Regions from separate parts of the Nitrogeniibacter aestuarii genome, predicted to be linked through region 2. Evidence: predicted binding sites of a transcription regulator. Region 2 holds the regulator's gene; each other region holds the start of a gene.

Region 1 (5,414 bases), 1.3 Mb from region 2:
GCCTTCGACCTGGATGATCGAATTGGCCGCCGCGACCGCATTCGGGTTGGCGCCATCGAAGGTGCCCAGGCTGGTGAGGTTCGCGTCGCCACTGGTGACCGACAGGGTGAAGGCATTGTCGGTGCCGGTCTCGCGCGAGGTGAGCACCAGGCGGCTGCCCGAATCGCCGTTGACGATCGTTGCGCGCACGCCGATGTCGGCGTCGTTGATGTCGTTGGCAATATCCTGCAGCGAGTTGCCGGTGCTGGAAATGGTGACATCCTGGGTGGTGCCGTTGATGTTGAAACTCAAGGTGCCGGAGCCGAAGGTGTCGGTGCTGCCATACAGCGAGGAGAACGACTTCTGCGCGGCGGCCAGCTGCTGCACGTTGACGCTGTAGCTGCCTTCGCGCGCAAAGGTGCCCGCCGTGGCAGACATGACGTCAGCGTCGCCGGCCGTGGCCTGATAGGCGGCCAGTGCGTTCGGATCGCCCAGCGTCTTGGCGGAAGACTGCAGATCGGCCAGCCGGCTGCGGATGGTTCCCAGGGCCGAGATCTGCGCCGAGAAGGCGCTTTCCTTGGCATTGAGCAGCGTCAGCGGACGTCGCTCAAGCGCCATCAGCTGTGTGACAAGGCTGTTGGAATCGATGCCTGAGCCGATTCCCAGCGAAGAAATGGTTCCGGTGGCCATGACGACCTCCTTAAGCCTTTTGCTCTAACAGCAGACCGGCCCGGATGGATTCGATCTGCTCGCTCAGTGCATCGGCGATTTTCAGAAACTCTTCCGATGGAATCTGACGGATGACTTCATCGGACTTGCTATCGATGATGCGCACCACAACCGCATCGTTGCCGTCGTGCAGCGAGAACGCGATGTCTCGTGCCTGCGAGGGCAGCGCGCTTTGCGCACGGTCGAGGGCCTCTTTCAGCTTCTCGGGGTCGAACCCCTGTTTGTTGGACTCTTCGGCGGCGGCTGCGTTCGCTTCAGCTTCGGCGGCGCGTGCTTCTGCGCGTGCTTCCCGGGCGGCCACATCGGGCGAGATCTCCGACGGCGCCATCGCAGCGTCGCGCTGCCGCACGGTGGCGGCCCCCGATGCCTGCGCCGCAGAACTCACGATCTGCGGGCTGGTGATGGAAGTCGATTGGATAGCCATCTCTTACTCCTGTCCCAACGCTCCGGGGGGCAATTTCGCCGCCCCGGGTCGAATGTGCCGGCAGCACTTGCCGGTGATGCCGCCGCACGGCCTTAGCCGAGCAGCGACAGTACGTTTTGCGGCACGGCGTTCGCCTGAGCCACCATTGCAGTTCCCGATTGCTGCAGGATCTGGGAGCGGGTCAGGTTGGCCGTTTCCGCGGCAAAATCGGCATCCATGATTCGGCTGCGGGCGGCGTACTGGTTTTCGCGTGCCGTCTCGAGCTGCTGGATGGTGAAAGTCAGACGTCCCATCACACCGCCGATGGTGGCGCGGTTCGATGCGATCGTGTTCAGCGCGGTATCGATGGCCGTGATGGCCGTGGCTGCGCCGGCAGAGGTCGCAATGGAACCGCCGGGGGCCGCCGTGCTGGCAAAGGTTGCGTTGATCGAGTCGCCTGCGGCGGCGCCGACCTGGAAGCTGAAGGTGCTGAACACCGAGGTGTTGTTCAGCTTGGCCGCGCCTTGCAGACGGGTCAGTTCGGCATCGAGCTGGGCGTATTCCGAGTTCAGATAGCCGCGCTCGGTATCCGAGATCGTGCCGTTCAATGACTGGACAGCCAGTTCGCGCATGCGCTGAAGCATGTCGGCGGAAGTGCCCAGGGCGCCATCGGCGGTCTGGGCGAAGGAAATGCCATCAGAGGCGTTGCGCATGGCGACGGTGAGGCCACGGGCATCGGCTTCCATTCGCTGAGCAACCGCGAGACCGGCTGCATCGTCCCGGGCGCTATTGACGCGCAAACCGGAGGACAGGCGTTGCAGTGAGGTGGCCAGGCCGTCCTGACTGCGGTTGAGGTTACGCTGGGCGTTCAGTGAATAGATGTTGGTGTTGATGATCTGAGGCATGACGATCTCCTGTGGTCGGGCTTTTCGACAGGCCGGCGTGACTGCATTTTCGTGTCACGCCGGCCTGCTGGTTTCAGTTCGCCCGATCCACTGCGAGGGAGACCCTTACAGCAAGGACAGGACGTTTTGCGGCACGCTGTTGGCTTGCGCCACCATGGCTGTACCCGACTGCTGCAAGATCTGTGCCCGTGTGAGGTTTGCCGTTTCCGCGGCGAAATCCGCATCCATGATTCGGCTACGTGCAGCGTACTGATTCTCGCGTGCCGTCTCGAGCTGCTGGATGGAGAACCCGAGGCGACCCATCACACCACCGATGGTGGCGCGGTTGGAGGCCACGCTGTTCAGTGCGGTGTCGATGGCAGAAATTGCCGTGCCGGCAGCCGTCGAAGTGCTGATGTTGCCGGTCGGTGCCGCCACACTGGTGAAGGTCGCGGAGATGGTGTCGCCGGAGGCGGCACCCACCTGGAAGCTGAAGGAACTGAACACGGACTGGTTGTTCAGTTTTGCCGCGCCCTGCAAGCGGGTCATTTCGCTCTGAAGCTCGGTGAATTCCGAGTTCAGGTAGCCGCGCTCGGTGTCCGAGATCGTGCCGTTCAATGACTGGACTGCCAGTTCGCGCATCCGCTGGAGCATGTCTGCGGAGGTCGACAGAGCGCCGTCAGCGGTCTGTGCGAAAGAAATGCCGTCGGAGGCGTTGCGCATCGCAACCGTCAGACCGCGGGCGTCAGCTTCCATGCGCTGGGCAACTGCCAGGCCGGCTGCGTCGTCACGGGCGCTGTTGACGCGCAGGCCGGAGGACAGACGCTGCAGCGACGTGGCGAGCGTGTCGGAGTTCCGGTTGAGGCTGCGCTGTGCATTCAGCGAATAGACGTTTGTGTTGATGACTTGTGCCATGATTCTTCTCCTGATTAGGACTGCAAGAGCACTTGATGACGGTGTGTTCCGTGGCTCTTGCCCCTACCTACGGCGGCAAGTTGTGAAACTGAAGGCAATTTTTGCCGGCAAGAAAGTCCGTAAAACCCTGTGCCATAAAGGGAAGTGGCTCCACTGCCCCGAGGCGTGATGGCACCTTTTCAGCACTGTGAGTGCCCCGGCTGCCGCAAGGGGCGACGGTGCCCGAAAGCAAGCGACCGCCCCGGTGGGCGGTCGCAATTTCAAGACGTGGCGCGGGTTTCAGGGCAGGTGGTGCGAGAGCCAGTCATCAACATGCTCTTCGAGTATGTAGTCGGAGATGACCCACTCGCGCAATGCATCTCCAGCACGCTGTGCTGCGTCCGGATCGCTCACATGGGCGCGTATGGCGTCCACCCAGGCCGCGGTGTCGTCCGTGACGCGCGTCACGGGTGCACTGCGATATGGCGTGACATCGGAGCACACCACGGGCCATCCCAGAATGCCGTAGTCGAGAAGCCGGAGATTGCTCTTGGCGTCGTTGAAGGGGTTGGCCTCAAGGGGGGCGACCGCCAGATCCAGATTCAGGCTGGCGAGTTTTTCCGGGTAGGCATCGTAGGGCACCCAGCCGTGATGCTCCTTGATATACGGGCGCAGGGACGGGGGGCACATGCCGAAGAACACCCAGTCCACTTCCTGGCTGGTCTGGCGAACCGCGTCCTCGATGATCGCCAGGTCGCCAGCGTGCTGGAACGCGCCGGCCCAGCCGACCCTCGGCTTGGGCCCCGTCTGGCGTTGCGAGCTCAGATGACCCCAGCGCGACCATTCGACCCGGTTCGGTACCACCCGGATGTCGTCGATCATGTGGCGCGCAAATTCGGCCAGCGGCTCGGTGGACACGACCAGCCGATCACACATGGACAGACATTGACGGACGAAGCTGCGGGTTTCGCGGGACCAGAACTCGAACATGTCGCTTTCGCGCGGGACGGCCGTGCACAGGTCGTCGAGCAGCCCGATGATGGGCAGGTCGGGCAGGTGGGTCCGTATCTGGCGCAGCGACGGGACCTGCTGTTTGGTGGTCGGATTGTGAATCAGCAAGCTGTCGATGCGGCCGGCCCGCGCCAGTTCGATGACACTCAAGGTGCGACGCTGATCGTGGGAAGGCGGCTCGATGATGGCCGCCTGCGCCTTGCCCTGCTGGCGCGCTGCCCGCAAAGGCGCCACCGCGCGAAACTCCCCGGCACCCTGGACGACGTCGGCCACGACATGGGCCACATCCGTGGGGACGGCATGCCAGGGCGGGACGAAGCTGGCGTCGGGGGTGATGATTCTTCCGTCAAGACGCAGATTGAGGTTCCACGCAGAATCGCGCGCGAGCGCGGGGAGGTAGGTGTCGAGCAGATCCGTGCGCTCGCGGGCAAGCCCGAGTGTGCGCTCGCTGCGCTGATTGAAGTACTCGCGCTCGTCGGTGGTGTCGATGGCCGGCAGACCGACGTCGTAATGGGCAATCGTGGTATTGGGCGTCCACACCAGGCGACCGTTGCGCCCGAGTCTGGCGCTCAGATCGACGGTGGCGTCGCGCAGCCCGTAGTGCTCGTCAAACCCGCCCGTGGCGTCGAAACGCGCCTTTGAGGTGAGCAGGCAGGCGCTGTCCAGCACATTGAAGTTCTGCACCAGCTGCAGTCGGCCAAGATAACCCGGATAGTTGAGCGACACCGCGTCCGATTCGGGCGATGCGATGCCCGGTTCGAGGCCGAAGATGCTGCCGGCCATGGTGAGTTCGTCCTTGCCGGGCTTTGCCTGGCGGGGTGCGACCGCCGCCACGTCCGGGCGTTGAGCCACGGCCATGAGGGTGTCGAGCCAGTGCGTCGAGATGATCTGGGTGTCGTGCTGCAGGAAGACCAGGTACGGCGCATCGGCCTGCGCCGCGCCGGCGTTGAACAGGCGCGACAGATTCCACGGACCTTCGAGACGCACATGCTTGATCCGTGCCCCGTGGCGGGTGCAAACGTCGGCCAGCCAGCGGGCACAATCCGCGTCCTGGGTGTCCGCATCCACCAGAATCAGGCGGAAATCCGGCCAGTGGGTCCGTTCGAACAGGCTGTCGACCAGCGGCTCCATGAATTCGAGCCGGTCGCGGTAGGGAATGATGATGTCGACCGCCGGGCGCTGCGCGTGCTGGTAGTCCACACACCATGAGCCATGCAGGGGCCCCGGGCGGATCGCGTGGGGCAGTCCGTTGCGCTCCAGGTGGGCGCCCAGCACCTGCGCGCCCTGATCGTCGGCAATCAGCACGCAGGGGGACACCGGGAGACTGAGCAGGGGGTCGGCGACATGCCCGATGGCGTCGGCTCCGGCGGCGTCCACTGCGCGCAGGGTGAGGTCGTAGAACCGCGCACCGCTCAGCGCGCTGAAGCCGCCCATGGATGCCCAGATCGACGTCCGTATCCAGAGGGGACCGATGTAGTCACTGCTGCGCAGCAGGTCGAGGTTGAAATCCGGCT
Region 2 (5,414 bases):
GCGCAACAATCGGCGCAAAGGCAAACACCATCACCAGATCGTTGAGCGCCACCTGGGTGAGCGTAAAGTTGGCGTTGCCCCGGCACAGGTTACTCCACACGAACACCATGGCGGTACAGGGCGCAGCCCCCAGGAGAATCAGCCCGGCGATGTAGCTGTCGAGCTGCTCTGCGGGCAACCAGGGCGCAAACACGTGACGAATGAACAGCCAGCCGAACAGCGCCATGGAAAACGGCTTGACCGCCCAATTGACGAACAGGGTCACCCCCATGCCGCAGGCATGCTGACGCACTTCGTGCAGGGCGCCGAAGTCGATCTTGATCAACATCGGGATGATCATCACCCAGATCAGCAACCCGACCGGCAGATTCACCTGGGCGATCTCGAGACGCCCCAGCGCCTCGAAGGGCCCGGGCAGCATCAGCCCAAGGAGGGTTCCGGCAACCATGCACAGGGCGACCCACACGGTGAGGTAGCGCTCGAAGAAGCCGATGGAAGCGCCGGCCGCCTGGCGACCGACCACATCGCATTGCGCGCTCATACGGCCCCCTCTTCCATCAGACCGATACTGTCGAGTTGCTGCTGCAGCGCGCCCCGGTCGGCAATCACATCCTCAGGCAGACCCAGCAGGCGTGCAAACCGCTTGCGCAGCGCCTGGGCCGTGTCGAGAAAGGCCTTGAGCCGTATCTCGTCGTCGCCTTGCACCGCAGCCGGATCCGGCAAACCCCAGTGCGCTCTCAAGGGGGCGCCCGGCCAGACCGGGCAGGCCTCGCCAGCGGCGTTGTTGCACACGGTGATGATCAGATCCATGGCGGGCGCATCGCTCTCGGAAAACGCGTCCCAGGACTTGCTCGACAGTCCATCGGTGGGAATCCCCTCCATCGCGAGCACTTCAAGCGCCAGCGGATTGACCTTGCCGGTAGGGTCGCTACCGGCGCTATAGGCCTGCATACGGCCTTGCGCCATGGCATTGAGCAGCGCCTCGGCAAGAATGGAACGGGCTGAATTACCCGTGCACAGAATCAGTACGTTCATGAGGACATCAACACTTTGAGGAAATCGTGGATTCGCCGAAGCAGGCTTGAGGATTGCCCTGACAGCATTCGGCACTGAGAAATTCGATGAGTTGCTGCATGGTGTCCACGTTGGCCGCGTAGCGCACATGCCGACCTTCGTTCGCCGAGGAGACCAGGCCCGCCTGAGCCAAGGACTTGAGATGAAATGACAAGGCGTTGGGCGCAACGTCAAGCTGGCTGGCCAACTCGCCAGCGAGCAGCCCCGCGCGCCCATGGCGCACAAGCAGGCGAAAAACCGCCAGACGCGTCGGCTGAGCCAGAGCAGTGAGCGCGGGGACTGCGCTTTCGGTGGTGAACGTTTCAATAATCATTGAAATATTCTACCAATAAAAAACGACGGTCGTGTGACCGTCGTTTGTAACTCATGCGCTTCTCTTCAGACGTCGTAACCCTGGAGCCGCCGCTCGATAATGCGGGGATTGTCGCCATTCGCAATTCCCACCAGTCCATCGAGAAACAGCTCCTTCATCGACACCAGGGTGCTGACATGGGCCAACAGCTTCTTGGCCGCCGGCAGAAACACCAGGTTGGCAGATCCGACACCATAGATGGTCGCCACGAACGCGACCGCAATGCCCGACCCGAGCTTGGCCGGGTCGGAGAGATTTTCCATCACATGGATGAGCCCCATCACGGCCCCGAGAATGCCGATCGTGGGTGCGTAGCCGCCCGCGGCTTCCCAGATGCGGGCGCCCAGCTTCATGCGCGACTCCCAGGCATCGATTTCGACCTCGAGCACCTCCCGCAGACGGTCAGGCTCCATACCGTCGATGAGCAGTTCGATGCCTTTCTTGGCAAACGGGTCTTCCACCAGTTCCATCTGGTTTTCAAGCGCCAGCAGGCCTTCGCGGCGAGCCACGTTGCTCCAGCCGACGATCTGTTCGATCAGCTGCTGATGGGATGATTCGGGCGGAACGAAAATCCACTTGATCATGCGCATGCCGTCCTTGAACACACGCAACGGACTTTGCAGCATGACGGCGCCCAGGGTGCCGCCAATGACGATCATGAAGGCCGTGGGTTGAACCAGGGAGCTGATGTGACCCCCTTCGAGCATCTGCCCCACAAGAATGGCGGCAATGCCGATGGTCAGGCCGATGAGGCTGATGCTGTCCATACGCACGTGGGTTCAGAGCCTCCGCTCAAGCCGCCTTGGTGGCACTCTTGGGCGGACGGCCACGGCGGGCCTTGGGCGCTGCCTTGGTGCCGTGAATGCGGGAACGAAGGCGCGCGACCGCCTGACTGTGCAACTGGCACACGCGGGACTCGGACACACCCAGCACTTCGCCGATCTCGCGCAGGTTGAGGTCTTCCTCGTAATACAGGCCCATGACCAGCTTTTCGCGCTCGGGCAGATCGTCAATGGCCTGAACGAGCACATCACGCATGTTCTGGTCGAGCAAGGCATCCAGCGGGTCGCCTTCATGCCCGGCGGCGTGACGCTCAAGAAAGTCGTCATCGCTGCCTTCGGTGAAATCTTCGAAATACACCAGCTGATGCCCGCGTGCGTCCTGCAGCATCTTCTGATACTCGGGCAGGGTCATGTCCATGGCGTCGGCCAGTTCCTTCTCCGTCGGCGGACGACCGTGTGTCTGTTCAAGCTCGTGGATGGCGCCTTCGATCCGACGCATGTCGCGACGCAGGCTGCGCGGCAACCAGTCGTTTTCACGCAGGCCGTCGAGCATCGATCCGCGGATACGCTGCACCGCATAGGTTTCGAACTGGGCGCCCAAGCCTTCTTCGTAGCGACTGATGGCGTCCAGGAGGCCAATCATGCCGTTCTGGATGATGTCATCCACCTGCACACTGGCCGGCAATTTGGCCATCAGGTGATAGGCGATGCGCTTGACCAGCGGTGCATAGTGCGTCACCAGTTGGTCCCGATCGAGAGTGCCGGATGCGGTATACATTCGCTGACCTGTCTTTTCTCAATGCCCTGTGGGGGGCTCAAACCGCTTCGCGGCATAAGCCATGAAGCCCGATGGTTCCCATTTTCCGCATTGCCCGGCAAACCGACGGGTGGAAAAAGGCGATTTATTCCCCGTATTTCCCATTCACATGCGCGCCGACTGCAATCCGCCCTGCTTCCAGCCTTGAAGCCGGCGCAGGAAGGCCGCCTCCGCTTCGGCCGGCGGCATACGCCCGGCATCGTGCAACAAGGCGTCCGCCAGCGCATCGCGTTCGATTTCACCGGCCCACGCCAGGGGGATGCCCACCCGTGCGCGAACGAGATCTTCAAGACGGGCAAACATGCTGCGCGCGTCGGCGCGATCCTTGGCGCGCGCCACGGCCACATGCACCGCACCTGCGCCAAGCGCAGCGAGAGATTTGATGCACGCGTAGGCCTCGGTGACGCCACGACCGCTGGCTTCGACGACAACCAGCCGTTTGGGGGCTGCAAACACGAAAGGCGACGGCGCATCCAGACTCGCGGGTGAGGCGTGAACCATCATGAATCGCGTGCGCCGCTGCAGATGGCGGATGGTGCCGAGCAGACTGGCCCGTCGCTCGTCATCGAGCAAAGGCATGGCCATGGCCGCCGCGGTGATGGGCAAACGCCCCATCAGCCCCTCGACGGGCAGCACGAGGCCATCGACCGTCTCGCGCTCATCAAGTACGTGCAACAGGTCTTTGGCCGGCGCATGGCCCCAGATATCCGCCAGACTGGCTTCACCCGCCGCTTCATCAAGCACCAGCACGCGATGCGCCTGCTTGCCGATCTCGGTGACCGCACGGGCAGCGGACAGCTGCGCCTTGTGCCCCGTGGCAAACATGGCCACCACGGTGGGCGGCGATTTTCTGAACAGCCGACGCAGGCCGGCTGCCTGATCTTCACGGCCGTCGATCATGTCAGGCTCCCAGGCCGGCGCCGGCCATCAGCAATCCCGCTTCGTCTCCCTTGAGGTGATAGGGAGAGTCGCCATCCACGGCCTTGAGGGCCCGGTGCAGCAAGTAGGCGCGGTTGGGCAGATGCAGATCTTCTGGCACCCGCTGACCATTGGCCACGTAGAACACTTCCAGGTCGTTGCGCACTGCCACGTCGATGGCCGGTGCCAATGAGGCGGCTTCATCCACCTTGGTGAGAATGCAACCAGCCAGATCGGGGCCGTCGTAGGCACGCACCACATCATCGAGCGTGTCGCCGCGGCTGGTGGCATTGAGCAGCAGCAGCCGCTTGACGTTACCGGCGCCCAACAACATGGCGGCTTGCTCGGCCACCATGCGGTCACGCTGGCTCATGCCGACCGTGTCGATCAGCACCATGTGCTTGTTCTTCAGTTCAGCCAGTGTCTGACGCAGATCCGCCGCATCGCGCACCACGTGCACCGGCACCCCCAGAATGCGGCCGTAGATGCGCAGCTGCTCGTGCGCTCCGATCCGGTAGCCATCGGTGGTAATCAGGGCCAGTTTGTCGGCACCATGTCGCACCACGCAGCGGGCAGCGAGCTTGGCCGCCGTGGTGGTTTTTCCGACGCCGGTCGGGCCGACCAGCGCATATACGCCACCCCGGTCGATGACGTCTGCGTCATTCGACATGGCACGAAGGCTGCGATTGAGCGCCGTCTTGACGGCATTGCGCGCAGCCGCCAGCTCGGCCTCGGCCTCCACCGCTTCACACAGGGTGCGGGCCAGTTGGGCTGAAAAACCGCATTCGAGCAATTCACCGACCATGCGGGTGCGCGCCGGCGCCTGACGGCCCTGCTCGCCCCAGGCAAAGGCCGCAAGCTGACGCTCGAGCATGCCCCGAATGCCGGCCATCTCTTCCATGAGCTGCTTGTTGGCGGCCTGAAGCTCGCGAATCCGCGCGGACTCCTCAAAGCCTTTCGGCTCAACGTTGCTCGGATTCGCCGCCGGTCTGGCCGCTACCGGCCGCTGCATATCGCTGCCGGAGCGCTGGGCCGCTTTCGACTCGACATCCTGTGCCGCAGCGCGCTCAGCCAGCGTGGGGCGCTTCGCATCGGCGCGCGCAGATTCGATTCGCGGCGGATTGAACGGGCGAATCACACGCCCTTCAGGGGCTGCGCTTTGAGGTGTCGGACGCTGAGGTGTCGGGCGTCGACGCGCGGCACTGAGCTGAAGACGGTAATCCCCATCGTCCGCCTCCTGCTCGTCCACCTGAACGGCCACCGGGGCAACCGGTGCCTGAACCCTGGGCTTGGGCGCGGGCTTCGGTGCCGCAGCCTGATGCAGCAGATCCACCGCATCGGCTGGCAGCGCAACGATTTCGACACCACCGTCCACCGACCGATTGGACAGCACGATGGCATCGGCACCGAGCTCCTCCTTGAGCTGACGCAGGGCCTCGCGGGCGGTTTGGGCAAAATATCGCTTGACGTT
Region 3 (5,414 bases), 140 kb from region 2:
GGGCCATGAACACGGCCTCTGCCGAGCGGGTCGCGCTTGAGGCGGATCTGCGTCACGCGGTGGAGCGCAGCGAGCTGTTTCTCGAGTTTCAACCGGTCATGGATGCGGCGAGCGGGCGCATTGTCAGTGCCGAGGCGCTGGTGCGCTGGAATCATCCGCGACTGGGCCGGATTCCGCCTGACCGATTCATTTCCATTGCCGATGAATCCGGACTGATCGTCGACATTGGCGAATGGGTGATGCGCGAGGCGGCTCGCTGCTGCCGCTTGTGGCACCAGGCCGGTTTCACCGACATGCATGTGTCGATCAACGTGTCGGCCATCCAGTTCGCGCAACCGAAGTTGCTCGAAACGGTGCGGGACACCTTGCGCCAGACGCGCCTGCGGGCCGAAAGCCTGATGCTGGAGATCACCGAATCCTCCCTGATGCAGGACGCCGAATCCACTGCCGGCATGCTGCGCGCGCTTCACAACATGGGGGTGCGCATTTCGGTGGATGACTTCGGCACCGGTTACTCGTCGTTGTCCTACCTCAAGCGCTTTCCCATCGACGTGATCAAGATCGACCAGTCCTTCGTGCGCGATCTGACCACCGACGAGGAGGACGCGGCCATCGTGCGGGCCATCATCGCCCTGGCGCACAGCATGCGCCGATCGACCATTGCCGAAGGCGTCGAGAGCGAGGCCCAGGTCGAGATCCTGCGGCGCGAGCACTGCGAGTTCTTCCAGGGCTATTACTTCGGAAAACCCATGCAGTCTTCCCTCCTGCTGGAGCGACTCGAGGCTCAGCAAGGCGCCGGCTGACCCACTGGTATCAGGCATCGTGTAGGACAAGTTCTTACATCAAGGGGTAAGACGCTTGTTACGTCATCTTACAAACCCCGCCGATACCGTTACTTTTTGCCTGCCAGCACAATGACCCCCACGATGAAGACAAACGCGAACAACGCGTGACGCCCGGAGGTCTAGATGAATAGCATGGACATGCAGGAAGAAATCAGGGAGCTGAATCTCGCCTACCTGATGCTGGCCCAGCAGATGGTTCGCGAGGATCGCGAAGAAGCCATGTTCCGCCTCGGTATCTCGGCCGAAGTGGCCGAGTTGATCGAAGGTCTCTCCACCTCCCAGATCGCGCGCATGGCCGGTACCCAGATGGTCCTGTGCCGTTTCCGCTTCGACGATACCGCCTTGCTCGACATGCTCACAGGCAAGGGCCGTGACGCGTCGACCTCGGCGCTCCATGCCGCCATTCTTGCTGCCGGACAGCCGGTCGAAAGACTGGCCTGATCACGCGGAGTCGAACCCATGCGTAATAAAAGCGTCCTGGCCGAAGCCGAAGACATCCAGCGTGCGGTGGACATGATCCGCCTCGGTGCACGCATGCAGATGCTCGAATCGGAAACCAAACTCTCCCGCGAACGCCTGCTCAAGCTGTACAAGGAAGTTCGTGGTGTTTCGCCCCCCAAGGGCATGCTGCCGTTCTCGACCGACTGGTTCATGACCTGGCAGCCGAATGTTCACTCGTCCCTGTTCATGTCCTACTTCAGATTCATGAAGGACACGGCAGGGCTCCCCGACCTGGATGCGATTCTCAAGGCCTACCGCCTGTACATGAATCAGATCGAGGCCGAGGGACTGGAAGATGTGCTCAGCCTCACCCGTGCGTGGACGCTGGTGCGCTTCTTCGATGCCGACTTGCTGCAAGAGGCCACCTGCACGTGCTGCGGTGGTAAATACGTCGCGCATGCGTATGACCCGACGCATGAATACGTATGTGGTCTTTGCAACATGCCTTCGCGGGCCGGAAAGGGTCGCCGCTCCAAGAAGGCAACTGCAGCTGATCGTAGTACTGCCATGGTCTGACCTCCTCCTTGCTCAGCAAGGGGTTCCATACCGCCGGTTCCACCGGCGGTTTTTTTTTGCCCGCCAGTATCCGGGCATACGCATCGGGACCGTGCGCACCATGCTGGATGCCCCGTTGGGCGGGGGCTTCTCCCTGTTCGGGCGCTCAAGTTTTGCGTGGCAGTGTCGATAGCAGGAGGGAAGGCGGGGCCGTGCCAGCAGGTGCGCCCCGGAGAGGGTCTACCGACCGCCTGATCGATCAGAAGAACAAGGGTTGTGGCGATGTTTCTCATCATCGGATACGTGATCGTACTTGCAGCTTCGCTGGGCACCTACGCGGTGCACGGCTCCCTGGCCGCCCTGTGGGTGCCGACCGAATACGTCGCCATTGTCGGGCTGATGATCGGGGGGTTCGTGGCGGGCAACGGCATCAAGGCGATCAAGGGGACGGTCGCGGCACTCCCCGGCGTCCTCAAGGGCTCGCCCTATAACAAGCAGTACTACATGGACGCTCTGGCGCTCATGTACGAGATTCTCTCGAAGGTACGAAAGGAAGGCCTGATGTCCATCGAAGCGGACATCGAAAACGCGGAAGCCAGCGCCATCTTTTCCAAGTACCCCAACTTCCTGCATGACCACCATGCCTGTGAATTCCTCACGGACTACCTGCGGATGATGGTGGGCGGCAACCTCAATGCCTTCGAGATTGAAAACCTCATGGACATGGAGATCGAGACCCACCATGTGGAGGCTCACGGCCCGGCACATGTGGTCTCGAAGGTCGCGGACTCCGTTCCTGCCTTCGGTATCGTGGTGGCGGTGATGGGCGTGGTGAACGTGATGGGTTCGGTGGGCCAGCCGCCGGCCGTGCTCGGCAAGATGATCGGTGGTGCGCTGGTCGGTACCTTCCTCGGTATTCTCGTCTCCTACGGTTTCGTCGCGCCGATCGCCGGCCAGATGGAACAGAAGGTGGAGGAGAGCGGCAAGATCTACGAGGTCATGAAAGTGGTTCTGCTGGCCAGCATGAACGGCTACGCGCCGCAGGTGGCCATCGAATTCGGCCGCAAGGTGCTGTTCTCCGGTGATCGTCCGACCTTCCTCGAGCTGGAGGAAGACGTCAAGAGTCGCAAGGGTTGATGCGCGAGGCTGACGGGACGTAACCATGAGTGACGATACCCAACAACCCATTGTCGTCAAGAAGATCAAGAAGGGCGGCGGTGGCGCTCACGGGGGGGCGTGGAAGATCGCCTACGCCGACTTCGTGACCGCCATGATGGCCTTCTTCCTGCTCATGTGGCTGCTCGGCTCGACGGCCCAGGGCGATATGGAAGGCATCGCCGAGTTTTTCCAGAATCCCCTCAAGGTTTCAATGGAAGGCGGCTCCGGCTCGGGTGACAGTTCCAGCATCATCAAGGGGGGCGGGGAAGACCTCACCCGCTCGGTGGGGCAGGTCAAGCGCGGCGATGTCGAGGGGCGCAAGAGCATCAACCTGGATGCGGCGCGCGATCCGGCGGATCAGTCCAAGTCGACCGACGCCGTGGTGGTGGAATCCAATGGCGAGTTCGAGCAGCGCGAGCGCGCCCAACTGATCGACCTGAAAGGTCAGATCGAAGCGCTGATCGAAGCCAGTTCCACCTTGCGATCCATGCGCGAGCAGTTGCTCATGGACATGACCACCGAAGGGCTTCGCATCCAGATCGTGGATGAAAAGAACCGGCCCATGTTTGCCTCGGCCAGTGCGCGTCTGCAGCCCTACACCAAGGAGTTGCTGCAGTCGATCGGTCGGGCGCTCAACAGCGTTGATAACCGGATCAGTCTCTCGGGCCATACTGACGCGAGCCAGTACGCGGGCGGCGATCGGGGCTTCTCCAACTGGGAGCTGTCTGCCGATCGTGCGAATGCCTCGCGGCGGGAAATGGTGGCCGGCGGGCTCGACGATGGCAAGGTGATTCGTGTGGTCGGTCTGGCCGACATGATTCCGCTCAAACCCGACGATCCGCTTGATCCGACCAATCGTCGCATCAGCATCATCGTGCTCAACAAACGCACGGAGGAAGGCCTGATCGGGGCCCCACGAAACGTTCAGGTCGGTCAGCAACAGCCGATCAGCGCCACTCAGATTCGCGATGGCCTGCGACCGTCGATCGCGCCCTCACTGGCGCCTGCTGCCGAGCCTGTTCTGCCGATGCCGCCAGAGCGCTCCCGTGGTACGGGTGAACCGCTCAAACCCCGCATCGTGATGCCTTCGCAAAGGTAATTCCGTAAGGGTAGTGCTGCCGAACTTCCTTACGTTCTTTGTCGCTCTAAAGTCAAGGTCGTAATTGACGTTATATCGCCCAGAAGTATCAATCGGAATCACACAAGAGAACTTCGTTCAATGTTCAATACACCCGTCAAAAAGCTCATTGGTGGTGCCTTCTGGACCGCAATCGTGGGCGGCGCCATGTCTGTGGCGCCAGGGCTGAGTGGGCAGGTGTTTCTTGCTGCCGGGGCCACCGCGCTGGGATGGGCTGTCGTGCTCTGGTTCGGCAACAAGACCGAGAGCGCGCCCGCATCCGAAGCAATTCGCGTCACGCCCGTGCATCAGAGCGAGTTCGACAACGCGTTTGGCGAGTGTGTGCGCGAATTCAATACCCAGTTCGAATTCATCGAGGGAGAGTCGAATCGTGCCCTCTCGGTGCTCTCGGACGCCATCGAGGAGCTGCTGGGCAGCTTCAACGGAATGAACAGCTCGACCGGCCGGCAGCGGGAAATCGCCATGTCGATCATGTCCAAAGGCGACGGCAACGGGGTGGATTTCGACGAATTCGTGACGGCGACCTCCGCCACCATGCAGAAAATCGTCGATAGCGTCATCGGCAACAGCAAGCTGGGCATGGAGCTGGTGGAGCTGACCGACGACATCGCCCGTCGCGCCTATGAAGTCGAAGGCATCCTCGACGAGATCGGCAGTATCGCCAAGCAGACCAACCTGCTGGCTCTGAACGCGGCCATCGAGGCAGCGCGGGCGGGTGAGGCCGGACGCGGGTTTGCCGTGGTGGCCGATGAAGTGCGCGATCTGTCCATGCGCACCACCCAGTTCAGCGAACAGATTTCCAAGACCATGGGCACCATGCTGGTGGCGGTGAAGGACACCGAATCGGCCATCGAGCGCATGGCCTCCCAGGACATGAACTTTGCCCTGGAATCGAAGCATCAGGTCGAAACCGTGCTGGGCTCGATCGAAAAACTCAATACCGACCGTGCGAACGCCATTGGCGAGCTGTCTTCCCAGGCCAACATCGTTGATCGGGAAGTGGGGCGCGCGGTGACGGCGCTGCAGTTCCAGGATCTCGTTTCCCAGTTGATCGGCCACACCGGGCAGCGCATCACGCGCATGCGCGAAGCCGTCAAGGACGTTGGCGAGATCGCGCGAGAAGCCTCGCGACCGCACAACGATCACACCCTCGAAAACCTGACCGAGCGCCTGAGCCAGGTGGCCCACAAGCTCGACGAACTCGCTGCATTCGGCGAAACCAACCCGGTCAAGCAGGCCGATAGCGTCGATAGCGGCGATATCGAATTGTTCTGAGA

The links. Region 2 encodes FliA, which starts transcription of late flagellar genes. Its sites were predicted from a motif close to CTAAAGTTNNNNNNNNNNNNGCCGNTA; they were not measured.
Region 1: the regulator FliA is predicted to act here: its motif matches at 2,978-3,004, upstream of J0W34_RS07720 (flagellin N-terminal helical domain-containing protein).
Region 3: the regulator FliA is predicted to act here: its motif matches at 2,007-2,033, upstream of motA (flagellar motor stator protein MotA).

The regions. Positions count from the first base shown of each region.
Region 1 covers NZ_CP071321.1:1,661,368-1,666,781, forward strand. The annotation lists gene fliD (flagellar filament capping protein FliD) at 1-669, opposite strand, end outside; gene J0W34_RS07710 (flagellar protein FlaG) at 680-1,132, opposite strand; gene J0W34_RS07715 (flagellin N-terminal helical domain-containing protein) at 1,225-2,016, opposite strand; gene J0W34_RS07720 (flagellin N-terminal helical domain-containing protein) at 2,122-2,910, opposite strand; gene J0W34_RS07725 (glycosyltransferase) at 3,190-5,414, opposite strand, start outside.
Region 2 covers NZ_CP071321.1:2,940,565-2,945,978, forward strand. The annotation lists gene arsB (ACR3 family arsenite efflux transporter) at 1-541, opposite strand, end outside; gene J0W34_RS13645 (arsenate reductase ArsC) at 538-1,035, opposite strand; gene J0W34_RS13650 (ArsR/SmtB family transcription factor) at 1,043-1,387, opposite strand; gene J0W34_RS13655 (flagellar motor protein) at 1,453-2,193, opposite strand; gene J0W34_RS13660 (RNA polymerase sigma factor FliA) at 2,219-2,986, opposite strand; gene J0W34_RS13665 (MinD/ParA family ATP-binding protein) at 3,131-3,925, opposite strand; gene flhF (flagellar biosynthesis protein FlhF) at 3,927-5,414, opposite strand, start outside.
Region 3 covers NZ_CP071321.1:2,805,489-2,810,902, reverse strand. The annotation lists gene J0W34_RS12995 (putative bifunctional diguanylate cyclase/phosphodiesterase) at 1-803, shown strand, start outside; gene flhD (flagellar transcriptional regulator FlhD) at 969-1,286, shown strand; gene flhC (flagellar transcriptional regulator FlhC) at 1,305-1,862, shown strand; gene motA (flagellar motor stator protein MotA) at 2,124-2,978, shown strand; gene motB (flagellar motor protein MotB) at 3,004-4,098, shown strand; gene J0W34_RS22285 (methyl-accepting chemotaxis protein) at 4,219-5,412, shown strand.